Regions from separate parts of the Janthinobacterium svalbardense genome, predicted to be linked through region 4. Evidence: predicted binding sites of a transcription regulator. Region 4 holds the regulator's gene; each other region holds the start of a gene.
What was found. Region 4 encodes sigma-54, which starts transcription at its own class of promoters, with help from an activator protein. Its sites were predicted from a motif close to TGGCANGNAANCTGCTTT; they were not measured.

Region 1 (5,089 bases), 2.5 Mb from region 4:
ACACCTTGCCCACGTTTGATGTGCACTTTGTTGCTAGTCCCGGCATGCTGCCCGACCCGCTGGCGGCCTTCCTGCCGCAGCGCAGCGTGCAGCGGCGACGGCTGAGCACGCGCCGCCTGCGCGCCAGTGAAAAAGCGGCGCTGGCGGCCAGCTTGCCGCCCGGCTACAGCGTGCAGTGGTTCGAAGGCTGGCGCATGCGCCTGGCCTGCGCGCGCCTGATGTTCGACAATGCGAAGCTGCGCCTGACCATGCCCGAAGCGCACAAGGTGCACCGCGACGTCATCGAATGGGGCGCGCGCTTCAGCGCCGACCGCATCCCGGAGCAGGCGCTCGGTGTCGACCCGATGACGGCGCGGCTGATGCGCTGGGTCATGCACAGCTGGCGCCGCGTGGATTTTTTCAACACCTGGCTGGCTGGCACCGTCGCGCCCCGGTTGCAGATGGACTTGCTGCCGGGCCTGTATTGCGCTGCGCATTTCGTGCTGCTGGCCGAGGTGCCGCCGCGTCACATCGACGATTACGTGGCGGCGGGCAGGGCCATGCAGCGCTTCTGGCTGACGGCTACGCAGCTGGGCCTGCAGTTACAGCCGGAACTGACGCCGCTGATCTTCGCCCGTTATGTGCGCGAACGGCGGGCCTTTTCGCGCACCGACGGCATGCTGGAGCTGGCGCAGGAACTGGCGCTGCAATGCCAGGCCGTGCTGGGTGCGGTGGCGTTTGATCGGGCCGTGTTCCTTGGCCGCATCGGCGCCGGCCAGGCGGCGCAGGCGCGCTCCTTGCGCCGGCCGTTGCAAGACTTGCTGGTGGCACCGGTCAACGGGAGGACGCTTGCGTGAACGGCATGGGCTTGCCGGCTGCCGCAGCGAAAAAAGCCGCTGAGGACATCAGCGGCTTTCAGACGGGATGATCGCATGTCAAGCCTGGCGCTGCCCGCGTTGCTGGCGGCGCGCAGTCATGCCCAGGCCAAACAGGCCGATACCGAGCAGGGCGATGGTGCCTGGTTCAGGTACAGCTGCCTGGAATAATTCCAGGCCGCCACCGTCGGCCATCGCGACGAAACTGTCGGTCAGGCTGCCGCCGATGAAGCTGTTGGTATTCCCGCTGAGGGACTCCAGCGGGAAAAACGGGTTGGGGTTGACGAAGAACAACTGTCCTTGCGGTGTCAATGTGGCGTTAAGCAAGGCTTTGAAGTCGCCCTGGGCCAGGCCGGCGAAAATGTGTGCTTCGCCCACGTCGAGCGTGTAGGTCACGATCGCAAAGTCATCCCCGGCGGCACCACCCACATTCACCGGCGAGCCTGCAACGTTACTGACCGACAGTGACGTGTCCTGGTTGGGGTCGATGTACAAGGTCATGGTCAGGGTTTGAAATGTAGCGTGGATCCCGCCCGCCAGCGTATCGGACTGACCGGTGATGCTGAACAGGCCATAGATGCCATAGCCATTCAGGGCGTTCAGTTGCGATGGCACGCTGCCGCCGGTGGGACTGCCGAAAGCGGCCTTGGTCAGAAAGCCTGTTTGAGTGAAGGGATCGTTGCCGCCACCCAAGCCGCCAACGATGGTTTGTTCGACGCGCGCGTGATATTCAAAGCTGATGCGGTCGGCCACCACCAGATTGGCTGCTGTGCCGGGGACGGAACCTTCATTGACGGTAAACAAGGGACCAGCGAATGCGGGAGCACTGATCAGCGCGGCGCCGATGGCGGCCGCGGAGATAGCGAAACGCAGGAATGAAGACAGCGGTTTCATGGCATTTCCTTCAGCGTGAGGGTTGATCGGACCAGGTCACTGTGGCGGCTGCCTCAGATAACCTCATACGCCCTTGAAGCAGAATTCGTACCATGTAATATTTGTATTTGAATTCAACAGCTTATAAAAACAGGGATGCCATTTTTCGTGCTTGTGTAAAAAAAATCGACGTTTTAGCCGGCCTATGGCGCGGCTCGCGGGCGCCAGTTTTTCCTGTCATCGGCTAGAGTGGGGCAAAGGAGGTCACCATGCAACTACCATCCCGTCATGCAGCGCTGCGTGGGCATAGCACGCCTGAACCGGATATCCCGCCGCCACCCGAAGGCGATCCTTTGATGCCGCCGCCGGAAAAGCCGCCGCACACGGAGCCCGTGCCTGTCGAGGAACCGACGCCACCGCCGCCGCCCGTCAGGATGGGCTAACCAAGTCGTCGCACGCCTGAGCGCACCTGAGCGGCGATGCCACTGCCGCGCGCTGTTTATTTCTGACCGGAAATGGATTGCGCGGGCGGCGGGATCGCTACGCCAATTAAACAACAAAAATACCAATAAACGTTGCCGAGTGGATACAAATCAAGCGCTAACTGCTGTGTGTCATGCGGCCGTCACGATTCTGTTCTTATAATGAGACATCATAAAAATTCTTGTACAGGAGACCATCATGGGCAATTCCTTGCATAACAAAATCTACCTGGGCCGGCGCCCTGTGATGACCAGCAAAAACCTCGCAGCGCTGGCGCTGGCGGGCGCCGTGGCTGGTTGCGGACTGGCATGGCTGCTGCTGCGCAGCTATAAATAACGCTCATCACGCCCGTGTTTCCGCCGCCTGGCCGGCTGGCGGGCGGCGCTAGATTCACGTTGCCTGTTGCCGATGCGCAGCGGGGCGCGTACCATGGGGGCCGAACACCTGGCCTTTTATGGAAAAGTAATGAAGAACGAGAAATTAACAACCGATGAATATGACGCGCTGGAGCAAGTTGCACGCGGCATCAAGACCGAGCGCCCCAGTGCTTGCGTTGCCCGCAATGCCAAGCGCCTGTCCGGCCTGAAGCTGCTCAGCTATGCACGCGATGGCCGTTTATCCATCACCGAGAAAGCACAGCAGCTGCTGTTCCTGCGCCGCTGCATCATGGGGCTGCGCGCCGTCGCCGCCGATCCGCTGACCAAGCTGGAATCGGACGTGGCCTATTTCCTGGGCAAGAAAGCCCACATCGTGGCACGCGCGGAAGGCGAGGGGCACGACATTTCCGACAAGGGCCGCGACTCGCTGGCCGACATCGACACCCTGGGCCTGTAGAGCCTATCCCAGCAGAAGACGCCCCCTGCCGGGATAGACGCTGCGCTTTGCCACCGGCCCCTGAGGCCGGTTTTCACATCCCACTCTTTTTCTTATTTCCCCTTTGGAGAACACTTTGGACAGCGCGATGAACTGGTCGGCCCACGAACTGACGATGACGGTCCTGATGACGCCCGATATGGCCAACTTTTCCGGCAACGTGCACGGCGGCACCATCCTGAAATACCTCGATAGCGTCGCCTACGCCTGCGCCAGCCGCTATTCGGGCAGCTACGTGGTGACCCTGTCGGTGGATCAGGTGATGTTCCTGCAGCCTATCCACGTGGGGGAGCTGGTGACGTTCCTCGCCTCGATCAATTACACGGGAACGACCTCGATGGAAGTGGGCATCCGCGTGGTGACGGAAAACATCCAGCAGCGCCTGGTGCGCCACGCCAACAGCTGCTATTTCACGATGGTCGCCGTGGACGCCAATCGCAAGCCCGTGGCCGTGCCGCCGCTGGTGCTGGAAACGCCGGAGCAGCAGGTGCGCTTCGAGCAAGCCAAGCTGCGCAAGCTGTCGCGCCAGAAGGTGTCGAAGAAATAAATCCAGCGGACATGAAAAAACGGCCACCAGAGCGATCTGGTGGCCGTTTTTTTATTGCCTGCCGCCTGCTGGCGGCATGGCGCCGTGATTAACGGTCGCCGTAGCTGCGGCGTGCGCCGTCGGTGCTGCGCGGGTTGGAACCCTTGTAGCCGCCGCCGGTGCTAGGTGCGCCGTCTTTGCGTGGTGCGCCTGGCTTGCTGAACGTGCGTTGCGCTGGCTTCGCGCCGCCACGGTTGTCGCCTGGTTTCCAGCCGCCTGGACGGGCGCTCGAACGTGGTGCCGACGCCGTTTTCTTAGGCTCGAAACCTTCGATGACATTGACCGGGATCAATTGCTTGGTGAAGCGTTCGATGCGTTTGACGTTCATGCCTTCAGCGTGGTTCACCAGCGAGATGGCCAGGCCATTGCGGCCAGCGCGGCCGGTACGGCCGATGCGGTGGACGTAGTCTTCCGGGAACTTCGGCAGATCGTAGTTGAACACGTGGGTGATCGTCGGTACGTCGATGCCGCGGGCGGCAACGTCGGTGGCGACCAGCACTTTGACCTGGCCGCGGCGCATGCCGTCCAGGGTGCGGTTACGCGCGCCCTGATGCATGTCGCCGTGCAAGGCGGCAGCCGAGAAGCCGGCGATGTTCAGACGGTCGGCGATGGTGTCGGCGTCACGCTTGGTGGCGGTAAACACAACAGCCTGGTCCAGGGTTTCGTCGCGCAGCAGGTGATCCAGCAGGCGATTCTTGTGCGACAGATCGTCGACGAAGTGGACGCGTTGGGTGATGTTTTCATGCTTGTTCGACGAACCGGCGATCTGGATGACCAGCGGGTTTTTCGTGATGCGGCGGGCCATGTTGCCAACCACGCCGTCCAGCGTTGCCGAGAACAGCATGGTTTGACGGCCTTCTGGCGTCGCGTCCACGATTTTTTCGATGTCGTCGATGAAACCCATGTCCAGCATGCGGTCGGCTTCGTCCAGCACCAGGATTTCCAGTTGCGAGAAGTCGATCTTGCCCGAGTCCATGTGGTCGATCAGACGGCCAGGGGTGGCGACCAGAATCTCAGGATTCTTGGCCAGCAATTGCATCTGTTTAGGGTAAGGCATGCCACCCAGGATCGACACAGCCTTGATGCGGCGGATGCCGGTGCTGTACTTGTCTGTGTTGGTGGTCACTTGCAGGGCCAGTTCGCGCGTTGGCGTCAGCACCAGCATTTTTGGCTGGGCAGCCTTGAAGCGTGGACGCTCACCGCGGGCGCGCGATGCTTGCATTTCCTGGTTCGGCGTCTTGCTGGCGGCGCTTTGTTCGGCGCTGGCCAGTTTGTGCAGCGACGGCAGCATGAAAGCTGCGGTCTTGCCCGAACCGGTCTGCGACGAGACCAGCAGGTCACGGCCTTCAATCGCGGCTGGAATCGCTTGCGACTGTACCGCGGTTGGCGCGGTGTAGCCCGATTCGGTCAGAGCGGCGAT
Region 2 (5,089 bases), 880 kb from region 4:
ATTACAGGCGATGAAGGACGTAGTAGCTTGCGATAAGCTGCGGGGAGTGAGCAAACACACTTTGATCCGCAGATTTCCGAATGGGGCAACCCACCCTTTTAGGGTATTGCATACTGAATACATAGGTATGCAAGGCGAACGCGGCGAACTGAAACATCTAAGTAGCTGCAGGAAAAGAAATCAACCGAGATTCCCAAAGTAGCGGCGAGCGAAATGGGAAGAGCCTGTACGTGATAGTCGGACCGATAACAGAATCCCCTGGAAATGGGAGCCATAGTGGGTGATAGCCCCGTATGTGAAATTGGACCGGTGATACTAAGCGTACGACAAGTAGGGCGGGACACGTGACATCCTGTCTGAATATGGGGGGACCATCCTCCAAGGCTAAATACTCGTAATCGACCGATAGTGAACCAGTACCGTGAGGGAAAGGCGAAAAGAACCCCGGAAGGGGAGTGAAATAGATCCTGAAACCGTGTGCATACAAACAGTAGGAGCGGACTTGTTCCGTGACTGCGTACCTTTTGTATAATGGGTCAGCGACTTACATTCAGTGGCAAGGTTAACCGCATAGGGAAGCCGTAGAGAAATCGAGTCCGAATAGGGCGATCAGTCGCTGGGTGTAGACCCGAAACCAAGTGATCTACTCATGGCCAGGATGAAGGTGCGGTAACACGCCCTGGAGGTCCGAACCCACTAATGTTGAAAAATTAGGGGATGAGCTGTGGGTAGGGGTGAAAGGCTAAACAAACTTGGAAATAGCTGGTTCTCTCCGAAAACTATTTAGGTAGTGCCTCAAGTATCACCATCGGGGGTAGAGCACTGTTATGGCTAGGGGGTCATTGCGACTTACCAAACCATTGCAAACTCCGAATACCGATGAGTGCGAGCTTGGGAGACAGACGTCGGGTGCTAACGTCCGGCGTCAAGAGGGAAACAACCCAGACCGCCAGCTAAGGTCCCAAAGATTGGCTAAGTGGAAAACGAAGTGGGAAGGCTAAAACAGTCAGGATGTTGGCTTAGAAGCAGCCATCATTTAAAGAAAGCGTAATAGCTCACTGATCGAGTCGTCCTGCGCGGAAGATGTAACGGGGCTAAGCCAGTCACCGAAGCTGCGGATATTGTTCTGTGATTTATCACAGATATATATGGTAGGAGAGCGTTCTGTAAGCCTGCGAAGGTGTCTTGTAAAGGATGCTGGAGGTATCAGAAGTGCGAATGCTGACATGAGTAGCGATAATGGGGGTGAAAAGCCTCCACGCCGTAAGCCCAAGGTTTCCTGTTCAACGTTCATCGGAGCAGGGTGAGTCGGCCCCTAAGGCGAGGCAGAGATGCGTAGCTGATGGGAAGCAGGTTAATATTCCTGCACCGTCGTATGATGCGATGGGGGGACGGATCGCGGAAGGTTGTCCAACTGTTGGAATAGTTGGTTTTTGGCTCATAGAAGGCACTTAGGCAAATCCGGGTGCGCAATTCAAGGGGTTGAGACGAGTGCACTTGTGCACGAAGCAATCGGAAGTGGTTCCAAGAAAAGCCTCTAAGCTTCAGTCATACGAGACCGTACCGCAAACCGACACAGGTGGGCGAGATGAGTATTCTAAGGCGCTTGAGAGAACTCGGGAGAAGGAACTCGGCAAATTGGTACCGTAACTTCGGGAAAAGGTACGCCCCGGTAGCTTGATTGGTTTACTCCATGAGGGTGAAAGGGTTGCAATAAACTGGTGGCTGCGACTGTTTAATAAAAACACAGCACTCTGCAAACACGAAAGTGGACGTATAGGGTGTGACGCCTGCCCGGTGCTGGAAGATTAAATGATGGGGTGCAAGCTCTTGATTGAAGTCCCAGTAAACGGCGGCCGTAACTATAACGGTCCTAAGGTAGCGAAATTCCTTGTCGGGTAAGTTCCGACCTGCACGAATGGCGTAACGATGGCCACACTGTCTCCTCCCGAGACTCAGCGAAGTTGAAATGTTTGTGATGATGCAATCTACCCGCGGCTAGACGGAAAGACCCCATGAACCTTTACTGTAGCTTTGCATTGGACTTTGAACCAATCTGTGTAGGATAGGTGGGAGGCTTTGAAGCGGGGACGCTAGTTCTCGTGGAGCCAACCTTGAAATACCACCCTGGTTTGTTTGAGGTTCTAACCTTGGTCCGTTATCCGGATCGGGGACAGTGCATGGTAGGCAGTTTGACTGGGGCGGTCTCCTCCTAAAGTGTAACGGAGGAGTTCGAAGGTACGCTAGATACGGTCGGACATCGTGTTGATAGTGCAATGGCATAAGCGTGCTTAACTGCGAGACTGACAAGTCGAGCAGGTACGAAAGTAGGACATAGTGATCCGGTGGTTCTGTATGGAAGGGCCATCGCTCAACGGATAAAAGGTACTCTGGGGATAACAGGCTGATTCCTCCCAAGAGTTCATATCGACGGGGGAGTTTGGCACCTCGATGTCGGCTCATCACATCCTGGGGCTGTAGCCGGTCCCAAGGGTATGGCTGTTCGCCATTTAAAGTGGTACGTGAGCTGGGTTTAAAACGTCGTGAGACAGTTTGGTCCCTATCTGCCGTGGGCGTTGGAAATTTGAAGGGGGCTGCTCCTAGTACGAGAGGACCGGAGTGGACGTATCTCTGGTGTACCGGTTGTCACGCCAGTGGCATTGCCGGGTAGCTAAATACGGAAGAGATAACCGCTGAAAGCATCTAAGCGGGAAACTTGCCTTGAGATGAGATTTCCCAGAGCCTTGAGCTCTTTGAAGGGTCGTTCGAGACCAGGACGTTGATAGGCTGGGTGTGGAAGTGCAGTAATGCATTAAGCTAACCAGTACTAATTGCCCGTACGGCTTGTCCCTATAACCTTAGCAGGTACAGAGGATAAGACGGTACAACGTTGTGCGTTTGTTGATACTACGATTCATTACCCAATCTTTGCTTCTTCCAGATTCAGGCTTTGTCGCTCCACTGAGGACAAATGCCAGTACAAGTTATGCCTGATGACCATAGCAAGTTGGTCCCACCCCTTCCCATCCCGAACAGGACCGTGAAACAACTTTGCGCCGATGATAGTGCTGCAACCAGTGTGAAAGTAGGTTATCGTCAGGCTTGTTATTTGGTGAAACAGCCCCCGGCTGTTTCTCCTTGAGAAAAACCCGATCAGCAATGGTCGGGTTTTTTTTCGTCTGGATATTTGCCGGGGCCTGGGTCTGCCCCCGGTGTCGCCGGTGCCGCGCAAAGGAATTTCTTGAGCCTGTCCGCATCATTCGGGTTGGCTTTCGCGGCACGCGAGACGGCATACAGCGTGCGGCCTGCACCGGACATGCTGTTCGACGCCGCCGCCTGACGCGCGCGGTAACACAAATAGGTGTTGCAGCTGTTCCAAATTGATACATGGGCGGCCGGATGTGGGGCATGTAGGCATGGCATGGCATTTGCTCTTCTTGGATATTCACTAAAAAACCAAGGAGACCAGCATGACCTATTCCATTCGCACCCTGCTCGGCGTGGCAGCCGCCGGCGCCGTCGCCCTCACTTCCCTGTTGACCTTGCCGCATGCCTATGCGCACGGCAATGTCACGCCGCAAGGCGTCGACACCACGGGCTTGCCCAAGGTGGGCGACAAGTGGCTCGAGCAAAACCCGTATCGGGGCAACAAGCTGGCCCTGACGGTGGGCACTTCCGCTTACAACCAGAATTGCGCGCGTTGCCACGGCATCGAAGCCATCTCGGGCGGTATTGCGCCGGACTTGCGCCAGCTCGATCGCGATTGCTTCGGCATCAAAAATGAGACAAAGAAACAAGCTTGCTACAAGGAAACTGACAATTATTTCCTGGCGACCATCCGCCACGGTAAAGTACGCAATGGCGCCGTGTACATGCCGCCGTTCGAGGGCGTGTTCAACCAGGAAGCCATGTGGGCCATCAAGACCTATCTGGAAACCCGCCGCGAAGCCAACTAAGTCGAACTGATCAAGAAGGAGTCCCATGCGTTCATTCCAACTCCCGGGCGCGCGCGCGATGATCTCGCTCGCTTGCCTGGCGCTGTGCGCAGCCGCGCCGGCGCGTGCCGACTGGCAGAAAGTGCAGCAGTCGGGCAGCCTGAAAGTGGCTGTGTATAACGAGTTCGCGCCGTTTTCCGACAAGGGGGCGGGCATCGATATCGATATTGCCGAAGCGCTAGCCAAAAAGCTGGGTTTGAAACTGAGCTTGCTGCCATTTCCCGCCGGCGAAAACCTGAACGACGATTTGCGCAATATGGTGTGGAAGGGCCATTACCTCGGTTATGGTCCCGCCGACGTGATGCTGCATGTGCCAGTCGACAAGAAGTTGATGGCCGATAACGACAAGGTCGAGATCTTTGCGCCGTACTACGTGGAAACGGTGCGCCTGGCGCGCAGCGCGCAAGCTGTGCCGCAATTCGATGGCGTCGCTTCGCTGGCCGGCAAGCGCATCGGCGTGGAAAAGGTCTCGATCGCGGCCATGCTGATGCTGGGTGAAGACAATGGCAAGTACCGTGACGACGTGCGTATCTTCGACACGGCGGCCGAAGCCTTGCAGCAATTGCAGGCGGGCAAGCTCGACGCCGTGCTGGCGAATCGTTCGGAAATCGAATCGGTGCTGAAAAGTGATCGCGCTTTCCCCTTGAGCGAAGTGGCGTTCGCCCGCTTGCCGCGTGCCGGCTGGGCCGTGGGCCTGGCCGTCAGCCGCCAGCAGCTAGACGTGGGCAAGTTGCTGCAGGCAGCCATGAACGAGATGGCGGCCAGCGGCGAATTGAAAGCCATCTTTGAGAAATATGGGGTGAAGGAAGCACGGCCGTAACAGGCCATGTTGAATGACAATGAAGCCCGCGCATCGGAAGATGCGCGGGCTTTATTATTAGAAGGAGTATTGCGCGCTAACGCCCAACAACCAATTGCGTCCTGGCGCCGCTTCATAGTAGCGCTTGTTGCTGTCGCCGACGATGACGGAGCCCACGTAGGTCTTGTCGAAAAGATTGTTCAGGCGGGCAAACTCCTTGAAGCGCCAATTCCCTACGTTTTGTTTGGCGTTGAAGCGCGCATTGAACACCGTGTAGCCGGGCGCCGGCTTTTCG
Region 3 (5,089 bases), 880 kb from region 4:
TCGACAGCAAAGATGCGCGAGTACGATGCCGTGACGAACATCTTGCCGTTATGAATCAGCGGCTGCGATTCCTGGCCCCGTTGTTTTTCGCCGCCAAACGAGAACGACCAGGCCGGCACCAGCTTGGCCACGGTCTTGTCATTGATCTGCGTCAACGGCGAATAGCGCTGCCCCTGCGTGCCCATGCCAAACGACAGCACGCTGGCCGGATTCTTCGCCGTGTTGTCGAGCATGGCATTGGTGACATTGCCCACGTCGGCCGCCTGGACCAACGAGGCCAAGGATGCCAACCCCAAACCGACGACGATCCCCATGATTTTTTTCTGCACAATCATCTCCCTCTGTTTTATTAGTATGTGTATGTATTCAGTGTTACTGCTCAGGTCTTGCGGTGCTCATGCGGCTGGGCATGCAACAGCGCGCACTCTTCATCGGTGAACAGGCGCGAGCGCGTCAGGAAGCGCTTGCCCGTGCCGTTGTCGAGTGAAAACATGCCGCCATTGCCATCGACCACATCGATAATCAACTGGGTATGCTCCCAGTACTCGAATTGCTCGAGTCCCATGTAAAACGGTGTGCCATTCAAGTTGCCGAGATAGATATCGGTATCGCTGACATCGAACTCGCCCAGCGCATAACACATGGGCGCACTGCCGTCGCAGCAGCCGCCCGACTGGAAAAACATCAGCGGGCCGTGACGCTGGCGCAACTTGTCCATCATTTCCAGCGCCGCATCGGTGGCGACCACCCGGGCAATTGCTGCACTCATGGCATCCTTTCTGCGCGCCGCCCCCGGCTAAGGGCGCGGCGCCTGTTGCCGGTTTAGAAGAAGCCCAGGGCTTTCGGGCTATAGCTCACCAGCAAGTTCTTCGTTTGCTGATAGTGGTCGAGCATCATCTTGTGGTTTTCACGGCCGATACCCGATTGCTTGTAACCGCCGAAAGCGGCGTGGGCTGGATACAGGTGGTAGCAATTGGTCCACACGCGGCCCGCCTGGATGGCGCGTCCCATGCGGAAGGCGCGCGAACCGTCACGCGTCCACAAGCCGGCACCCAGGCCGTACAAGGTATCGTTGGCAATCGCCAGCGCTTCGGCCTCATCCTTGAAGGTGGTCACGGACACGACGGGCCCGAAAATCTCTTCCTGGAAGATGCGCATCTTGTTGTTGCCCTTGAACACCGTCGGACGCACGTAGTAACCGCCCTCCAGGTCGCCTGCCTGCGTATGGCGCTCGCCGCCGGCCAGCACTTCTGCGCCTTCCTGGCGGCCGATGTCGAGGTAGGACAGGATTTTTTCCAGCTGCTCCTGCGACGCCTGGGCGCCGATCATGGTGCTGGCATCGAGCGGATTGCCCTGCTTGATGGCGGCCACGCGCTTCAAGGCCCGTTCGATGAATTTCTCGTAAATCGATTCCTGGATCAGCACGCGCGATGGGCAGGTGCACACCTCGCCCTGGTTCAGCGCAAACATGGTGAAGCCTTCCAGGCACTTGTCGAAATAATCATCATCGGCATCCATCACATCTTCAAAGAAGATGTTTGGCGACTTGCCGCCCAGCTCCAGGGTGACGGGAATCAGGTTTTGCGCGGCATACCCCATGATCAGGCGGCCCGTGCCCGTTTCACCCGTAAAGGCGATCTTGGCGATGCGCTTGCTCGACGCCAACGGCTTGCCCGCTTCCAGGCCGAAACCGTTGATGATGTTCAACACGCCCGGTGGCAGCAAGTCGCCGATCAGCTCGATCAACACCATGATGGAGGCGGGGGTCTGCTCGGCCGGTTTCAAGACCACGCAATTGCCGGCGGCCAGGGCTGGCGCCAGTTTCCAGACGGCCATCAGAATCGGGAAATTCCACGGAATGATCTGGCCCACGACACCCAGCGGCTCATGGTAGTGATAGGCATAGGTTTCCGCGTCGATTTGCGCGACGGAACCTTCCTGCGCGCGGATGCAGCCGGCGAAGTAACGGAAATGGTCGATGGCCAGCGGAATGTCGGCATTCATCGTTTCACGGATCGGCTTGCCGTTGTCGATGGTTTCCGCCGTGGCGATCAGGCTCAGGTTCTGTTCGATGCGGTCGGCGATGCGGTTCAGGATATTGGCGCGCTCGGCAGGTGAAGTCTTGCCCCAGGCATCCTTGGCGGCATGCGCGGCGTCCAGCGCCAACTCGACATCTTCCGCCGTGGAACGGGCGATTTCGCAAAACGGCAAGCCCGTGATGGGCGTGATGTTAGGAAAGTATTCACCTTTTACTGGTGCAACGAATTTGCCGCCGATGTAATTGTCATAGCGTTGTTTGAAGGGATTGGCTACGCCCAGTTTGCTGATGTCTGCGAGATTCATGTCGTCCTCTATCGGGTTAATTAGAATGGAATTGCTTTAATTAAAATCAAACGTCCTGGTACAGATGGGGTGAGTACACGGAGTCTTCCGCAAATGCCGTGCCAGCTCGTCGTCCCCCTACCCAACTTAGCGGGTTTTACCTCTCTTGCAAGGGCATGGTGGCCATATCGGCGGGTTCGATTGCTGCCGTAGCGCGCCATCGCCGCTGCACAATGGAACAGGTGTACCAGACTGGAACACCTGTTCCAGCCTGCTTAGCGGATCACCACGCCCCATGGCAATTCACCTACGGCAATATCGGCCACCTTGCGCGCGCTGGCCGTGTCGATGACGGACACGCTGTTCGAGCGGCCATTGGCCACGTACAGCTTGCTGCCGTCTGGCGTGATGGCCATGTTCCACGGGCGTTTGCCGACGGCAATGGTGGCCGTCACCTTGTTGCTGGCCGTATCGATCACCATCACCGTGCCGTCCGTGCCGTTCGAGACATACACCTGCTTGCCGCCAGGGTGGACGGCGATGCCGTTGGCATTCTTGCCCGCTGGAATGGTGGCGATCGCCTTGCGCGCGGCCATGTCGATCACATACACGGCGTTGACCAGTTCGCATGCCACGTAGGCGCGGCCGGAGTCCGGACTGAAACCGATGCCGCGCGGACGCAGACCCACGGCGATGGAAGCAACCTGGCGGCGTTGCGCCACATCAATGACATCGACTTGCTCGGCCTCTTCCGCACTGACCAGCAGCCAGCGCCCATCCGGGCTGAACACGGCATGTTCCGGGTTACGCCCTTGCACCTTGATATCGGCGAGCAAGACGCCCGTCTGACCATCGAGCAAGGTCACGCTATTGTTTTCCTCGACGGCCACGGCCACGTAACGACCGTCCGGCGAAGCGCTGACGCCTTCGGGCGACTTGCCCAGCGCCACCGTGCGCACGGGCGTGCCGCTCGCGTTGTCGATCAGCAACAAAGCGCTACTGGCGGCATCGGTGACAAACAATTGCCGTCCGGTGGGGTCGGCGGCGATGCCACGCGGCCGCTTGCCTGCCGCGATCTGGCGCACCACCTGGTCGGTCGCCGTGTCGATCACGCTCAGGGTGCCCGATTTTTCATTGGGGACATAGGCAAAAGGAGCGGCCTGGAGAGCGCTGCTGGCAAGCACAGGCAGCAGCCAGCACACCTGGCGCAAGCGCGAGAAGAAGTTGGGCATAATCACCTTTTCAATGGCAAAACGAGGGGAAAGCGCGCGGTATCGGCGCATCTGAACATTGCTGCATGCAAACGCCGTGCCACTGACACGCGTATAATTTCAGCCCACCAATGGAGACATGGCAGGCATATTGCTTGATACAACTATGCAGACCTGCGCCGCTCACGCGCTCAAGCAGGCTTTTATTCACATTGGAGAACCCGCATGCAGCATCGTTTCCGCTTGAACACCATTGCCAGCCTGTTTGTCGCCGGCAGCGCCACCCTCGCCCCCCACGTTTTCGCCGCCGAGGCAGCTAATCTGGCCAACGGGCAACTCATGGATACGGTGGTCGTCAGCGGCAGCCGCATCGCCCACCCCAGCCAGGAAGTGCCGGCCTCGATCGACGTGGTCGACAGCGCCCGCATCCAGGATGGTCAAATCCGCGTCAACGCGTCGGAGGCGCTGGCCGCCGTGCCGGGCCTGGTTGTGCAGAACCGCCAGAACTACGCACAAGACTTGCAGATCTCGTCGCGCGGCTTCGGCGCCCGCTCGGCCTTCGGCGTGCGCGGCGTCAAACTGATCAGCGATGGCATTCCTGCCAGCATGCCCGACGGCCAAGGCCAGGCCGCCACCTTCAACCTCGATACGGCCGAGCGCATCGAAGTGCTGCGCGGACCGTTTTCTGCCATCTACGGCAACCATTCTGGCGGCGTGATCCAGCTGTTTTCCAAGGATGGGCAAAATCCCCCGTCCGTCGAGTTGAATGTGACGGGCGGCAGTTTCGGCACCAGCAAGGTGGACCTGACGGCACAAGGCCAGGCAGGCGGCATCGGCTACGTGCTAGACGGTTCGCGCTTCCGCACGGACGGCTTCCGCGACCACAGCGCCGCCACGCGCGAACAGGCGTTCGGCAAGATCACCGTCAAGCCCAATGCGGACAGCAAGCTGACCATCGTCGCCAACAGCCTGCACCAGGGCAACACGCAAGATCCGCTGGGCGCCACCTGGGCCACGTTTGCCGCCAACCCGCGTGCCGGCGAAATCGATGCGAGCGACACGCAAAACCCGAAACGCACCCTGGCCGAGCGCTACAACACGCGCAAGAGCATCGATCATCAGCAAATCGGCGCCACCTATGAACAAGCGTTTGGCGACGACCGCCTGCACGTGATGGTGTATGGCGGCAACCGCGATGTCATCCAGTACCAGGCTTTCACCAAGTTCCTGCAAAATCAAACTGTTAATGGAGTACTCAAACATTCGGGCGGCGTGGTCGATTTCCAGCGCCAGTTCTATGGCATCGACACCAACTGGCTGCACGTGAACCAGCTGGCTGGCGGCAAGCTGAGCACCACCATTGGCATCGATTACGGCCGCTCCAGCGATGACCGCACCGGCTATGAAAATTACATTGGTAATAGCTTTGGTGTAAAGGGCCAGCTGCGCCGCGACGAGCAGGATGTCGTCTCCAGCCTCGATCCGTATCTCCAGATGGAATGGCAAAGCGGGCCATGGCTGCTGAGCGCAGGTGTGCGCTACAGCAAAATGAAAGT
Region 4 (5,089 bases):
CTGCAGGAATCGGGCGTGCAGACGGCCATCATCAGCGCGCGCCGCTCGGCCATCACGGCGCGCCGCGCGCAAGACCTGGGTATTACGCATGTGCACCAGGGCGGTCACGACAAGCTGACGCCGTTTCGCGAGCTGCTGGCGCTGACGGGCTTGACGGAAGAGCAATGCGGCTATATCGGCGACGATGTCATCGATGCGCCCATCCTGCGCCGCGTGGGCTTTGCCGTCAGCGTGCCGGGCGGGCGTCCGGAAGTGCAGGGCCTGGCGCACCATGTGACGCAGGCCGGTGGCGGCCGTGGCGCGGTGCGCGAGATCTGCGAATTCCTGCTGCGCGCCCAGGACAACTATGCGCGCGTCATGGCGCCGTTCCTGGAGTGAGGCGCGCCTTGCCGCCAGTGACATTTGAAAGAGTGAAATCCTATGCGTAAGCCAGGAGGCGCCCATCGCTGGCGCATGATGTTTACCGTGCTGGGGGCAGTTGTCTTTGCGCTGGGCAGCTTCTGGCTGCTGGAAGTGATGAACAAGAATGCCCAGGACATCACGGCCAGCAAGCATCAGGATGAGCCCGACTATTTCATCACCAATTTCAGCCTGGTGCGCATGGACTTGACGGGCAAGCCCAGCTATATCGTGTCGGGCACCAAGCTCACGCATTATCCGCTGGACGATTCTTCCGATATCGACCAGCCTTTCGTGCGCAAGCTCACGCCAGGCATGCCGCCGATGAACATGAATGCGGAACTGGCGCATATCGACCAGGACAATACCCGGCTGCAACTGCACCGCAATGTCGTGATCGACCGCGCGGCCAGTCCGAAGGCGCAGAACCTGACGGTCAAGACGGAAGCGCTGACGGTATTCCCGGACGAGGAAAGAATGGAAACGGACGTGCCTGTCGATATCCTGACGGGCACCTCGCGCCTCAATGGCATCGGCATGAAGGCCAATAACGCCACCGGCGTGGTGGAAGTGCAGAATGCGCTGCGCATGGTCCTCCCGCCGAAACCGCGCCCGGCCGCGGCGGCAAAATGACAGAATGAAACAAGGAAACCATACTATGAAGAACATCTTGCTGTTGACCGTATTTTCTCTGGCCATGATGGGCGTGGCGCATGCCGAGAAGGCCGATTCCGAGAAGGAAGCCGTCATCACGGCACGCAGCGGCCATGTCGATGACGTCAAGCAGATTCGCACCCTGACGGGCGACGTGGTGCTGGTCAAGGGCACCCTGACCATGAAGGCGGGCCGGGCCCTGATCACGGAAGATCCGCAAGGCTACCAGTTCATCACTTTCTGGGCCGATCCCGGCAAGCTGGCCACCTTCCGCCAGAAGCGCGATGGCGCGGGCGACCTGTGGGTGGAAGGCGAAGCGGAGCGCGTGGAATACGACAACAAGACGGAAGTGGTGAAGCTGTTTTCCAGGGCCAAGCTGACGCGCCTGGAAGGCACGAAAGTGACCGACGTGGCCAATGGCGCCTTCATCTCGTATGACAGCCGCAAGGAAGTGTTTGCGATGGAAAATTCCGACAGCGGCACCAGCACCCCGGACGGTGGCAGCGTGCGCATGGTGATCCAGCCGAAGCCCAAGGCACCGGCCACGCCCGCGCCAGGAAAGAAATAATGGACAATACTCGTTGCGGCAGCACCCTGATCGTTCGCGGGCTGCAAAAAACCTATGGCAAGCGGCAAGTCGTGCATGATGTCTCGCTGCAAGTCGAATGCGGCGAAGTGGTGGGTTTGCTGGGCCCGAACGGCGCCGGCAAGACCACCTCGTTCTACATGATCGTCGGTCTGGTGCCGTCCGATGGCGGCACCATCGATATCAGCGGCGTGGATATTTCCCGCCTGCCGATCCACCGCCGCGCGCAGATGGGCCTGTCGTATCTGCCACAGGAAGCGTCCGTCTTCCGCAAGCTGACGGTGGAAGACAATATCCGCGCCGTGCTGGAAATCCAGACCGTCGAAGGCCGTCCCCTGAAGAAGGCCGAGATCGAGGAGCGCCTGGATAAATTGCTGGCCGACTTGCAAATTGAAAAGTTGCGCGAGAACCAGGCGCTGTCCCTGTCGGGCGGCGAGCGGCGCCGTGTGGAAATCGCCCGCGCGCTGGCCACCGACCCGCGTTTCGTGCTGCTCGACGAACCGTTCGCCGGTGTCGACCCCATCGCCGTGATCGAGATCCAGCGCATCGTGCGCTTCTTGAAGGAGCGCAATATCGGCGTGCTGATCACCGACCATAATGTGCGCGAGACGCTGGGTATTTGCGACCGTGCCTACATCATCAACCAGGGCTCGGTGCTGGCGTCGGGACGCCCCGACGACATCATCGCGAACGAGTCGGTACGCCGGGTCTATCTGGGCGAACACTTCCGCATGTGAGCCAATGAAACAATCATTGCAGCTGCGCACTTCGCAGCACCTGGCACTGACGCCGCAGTTGCAGCAATCGATACGCCTGTTGCAATTGTCTACCCTGGAATTACACCAGGAACTAGAGCAACTGCTGACGGACAATCCCTTGCTCGAGCGCCTCGACGATCCGCTCGACCATTCGCTGCGCCTGCTGTCCGACGGGGCCCTGAGTTCCACGGCCGCGCCGGCCGAAGCACCGCCCCAGCCGCCAGGCCAGGATGCGCCCGCGGCGCCGGCCGAAGCAGAAACCTTTGACGGCGAAGCGGGCGACAGCCCGGCCGCCGCGGATGGTGGCGACAGCGACTGGAGCGAGGCGAGCCGGGGCAAGGCGCCCGACGACGAAGATTCGCGTCCGCAATTGGAGGCCCATCACTGCACCCTGCGCGAGCACTTGATGGAGCAGATGCGCGTGACGGTGCTCGAATTGCGCGACCGCGCGCTGGTCGAGCTGATCATCGACGCGCTCGACGACAATGGCTACCTGGAAGAGTCGCTCGACGACATCCTGGCGCGCCTGCCGGAAGAGCTGGAAATCGACGCCGACGAGATGCGTACGGCCTTGTCCCTGCTGCAAAGTTTCGATCCGCCCGGCGTGGGTGCGCGCAACGCGTCCGAATGCCTGGCGCTGCAAATCAAGCGCTTGCCGCACGTCGCCATGGTGACGCGGCGCATGGCCCTCGTCATCGTGGAAAAGCACCTGGCCTGGTTTGCCCAGCGCGATTTCAACAAGCTGAAAAAAGCCCTCGATTGCGACGAGGAAGACTTGCGTGAAGCGCAGACGGTGATTCGCCAGTGCAATCCGCATCCGGGCGCCGTGTTCGCCTCGGATGTGTCCGATTACGTGGTGCCCGATGTCGTCGTCAAGCGCGCGCGCAATGGCTGGCAAGTCACCCTGAACAACGACGTCATGCCGCGCCTGCGCGTCAATGCCATGTACGCCAACTTGCTCAAGCAGGGCAAGGGCGAGGGCGCCATGGGCGCGCAATTGCAGGAAGCCAAGTGGCTGATCAAGAATATGCGCCAGCGTTTCGACACGATCCTGCGTGTGGCGCAGGCGATAGTAGAAAGACAAAAGAACTTTTTCTCGCATGGGGCCGTTGCCATGCGCCCCCTTGTGCTCCGTGAAATAGCTGATACACTGGGTTTACACGAGAGTACTATCTCGCGGGTAACAACCCAAAAGTACATGCTGACCCCGCATGGCATGTTTGAGTTGAAATATTTCTTTGGTAGCCACGTCGCCACCGAAGCGGGGGGCGAAGCATCATCGACGGCGATACGGGCATTGATCGTGCAACTGACAGGAGCAGAAGACCCTAAAAATCCTTTATCCGACAGTAAGATTGCGGACATGCTGGGGGAACAAGGCATGGTGATTGCGCGACGTACTGTTGCCAAATACCGGGAAGCGTTGAAAATTCCGCCAGTGAGCCTGCGTAAGTGTTTGTAAGTTTTTTTCGGTTCCTCTGCGGGCCGGATAGGATGGACCGCACGAACCCGATCATCTTTAGGAGTGTGTATGAATCTCACCATCAGCGGACATCATCTCGAAGTGACACCAGCCATCCGTGAATACGTACAAACGAAGCTGGAGCGCGTGAAACGTCATTTCGATCAAGTTATCGATATCGCCGTGATTCTGACCGTGGATAACCTCAAAGAGAAAGAAAAACGTCAAAAGGCCGAAGTCAACCTGCGTCTGAGTGGCAAAACAGTCTATGTGGAAAGCCTGGCGCACGACCTGTATGCCGCAATCGATACCCTGATCGACAAGCTGGACAGGCAAGTGATGAAGTACAAAACCAAAGTGCAAGGGCACGGTAAAGAGGCGATCAAGCATCTGCCAGACAACTCCGAGGAAGACGCCGTCGTCGCCGTTTAAGGCCACCCGCTTCCAGCAGTTGTGATCAACTAAGGGCGCACATCTTGCGCCCTTTTTTGCGCCCGTACCTGTCGAACGCAATGTTCCCCGCGCAGGCGCTAAAATGTTGGCACTTTCACTTCTTTCCTGCCTGCCATGAGCGACTTCGTCCAGACCTCCATCCGCAACCGCACCGGGCACATCGTGCTCGACCGTCCGAAAGCCTTCAACTCCCTGTCGCTGGAGATGGTGCGCGCCCTGAGTGCCGTCTTGCTGGCCTGGCGCGACGATCCGCAGGTGGACGCCGTCGTGATCCGTTCCAGCAGCGAAAAAGCCCTGTGCGCCGGTGGCGATATCCGTTTCTTTTATGATGCGGGCCTGGCTACGCCGCAAGGCGGCAGTGCATTGCTGGAAGATTTCTTTACGGAAGAATACGCCTTAAATCATGTCATTCATTTCTACCCGAAACCGTATATCGCCGTGATGGATGGCGTGGTCATGGGTGGCGGCATGGGCGTGGCGCAAGCCGGGCCCGGCAATCGCTTGCGCATCGTCACGGGCCGCACGCGCATGGCCATGCCGGAAGTCAATATCGGCTTGTTCCCGGACGTGGGTGGCAGTTATTTTCTGTCCCGCCTGGCCGGCCAGCTGGGCCTGTACCTGGGCTTGACGGGCTTGACGATCAACGCGGCCGATGCCCTGTACACGGGGCTGGCCGATGTCTATCTGCCCGAGGCGCAGATGGGGGCGCTGCTGGCGCTGTTCGAATCGACGCCGGGCGAGGCCTTGCCGGTGGCCATCAAGGCGCTGGCGGCACCG

Region 1: a site for sigma-54 is predicted at 1,824-1,841, ahead of pepA (flocculation-associated PEP-CTERM protein PepA). Genes of this name have one in related genera too.
Region 2: a site for sigma-54 is predicted at 3,418-3,435, ahead of pedF (cytochrome c-550 PedF). Genes of this name have one in related genera too.
Region 3: a site for sigma-54 is predicted at 2,430-2,447, ahead of adh (aldehyde dehydrogenase). Genes of this name have one in related genera too.

The regions. Positions count from the first base shown of each region.
Region 1 covers NZ_CP023422.1:4,568,205-4,573,293, reverse strand. The annotation lists gene CNX70_RS20220 (nitroreductase family protein) at 1-836, shown strand, start outside; gene pepA (flocculation-associated PEP-CTERM protein PepA) at 915-1,748, opposite strand; gene CNX70_RS28615 (hypothetical protein) at 1,997-2,170, shown strand; gene CNX70_RS28610 (hypothetical protein) at 2,409-2,546, shown strand; gene CNX70_RS20210 (hypothetical protein) at 2,676-3,044, shown strand; gene CNX70_RS20205 (acyl-CoA thioesterase) at 3,172-3,630, shown strand; gene CNX70_RS20200 (DEAD/DEAH box helicase) at 3,719-5,089, opposite strand, start outside.
Region 2 covers NZ_CP023422.1:6,238,907-6,243,995, reverse strand. The annotation lists rRNA gene CNX70_RS27775 (23S ribosomal RNA) at 1-2,852, shown strand, start outside; rRNA gene rrf (5S ribosomal RNA) at 2,990-3,102, shown strand; gene pedF (cytochrome c-550 PedF) at 3,471-3,956, shown strand; gene CNX70_RS27755 (substrate-binding periplasmic protein) at 3,982-4,815, shown strand; gene CNX70_RS27750 (TonB-dependent receptor family protein) at 4,873-5,089, opposite strand, start outside.
Region 3 covers NZ_CP023422.1:6,233,212-6,238,300, forward strand. The annotation lists gene CNX70_RS27730 (PQQ-dependent methanol/ethanol family dehydrogenase) at 1-314, opposite strand, end outside; gene CNX70_RS27735 (DUF779 domain-containing protein) at 380-769, opposite strand; gene adh (aldehyde dehydrogenase) at 823-2,343, opposite strand; gene CNX70_RS27745 (beta-propeller fold lactonase family protein) at 2,598-3,554, opposite strand; gene CNX70_RS27750 (TonB-dependent receptor family protein) at 3,759-5,089, shown strand, end outside.
Region 4 covers NZ_CP023422.1:843,084-848,172, forward strand. The annotation lists gene CNX70_RS03660 (KdsC family phosphatase) at 1-378, shown strand, start outside; gene lptC (LPS export ABC transporter periplasmic protein LptC) at 421-1,032, shown strand; gene lptA (lipopolysaccharide transport periplasmic protein LptA) at 1,058-1,621, shown strand; gene lptB (LPS export ABC transporter ATP-binding protein) at 1,621-2,376, shown strand; gene CNX70_RS03680 (RNA polymerase factor sigma-54) at 2,381-3,859, shown strand; gene hpf (ribosome hibernation-promoting factor, HPF/YfiA family) at 3,929-4,291, shown strand; gene CNX70_RS03690 (enoyl-CoA hydratase/isomerase family protein) at 4,427-5,089, shown strand, end outside.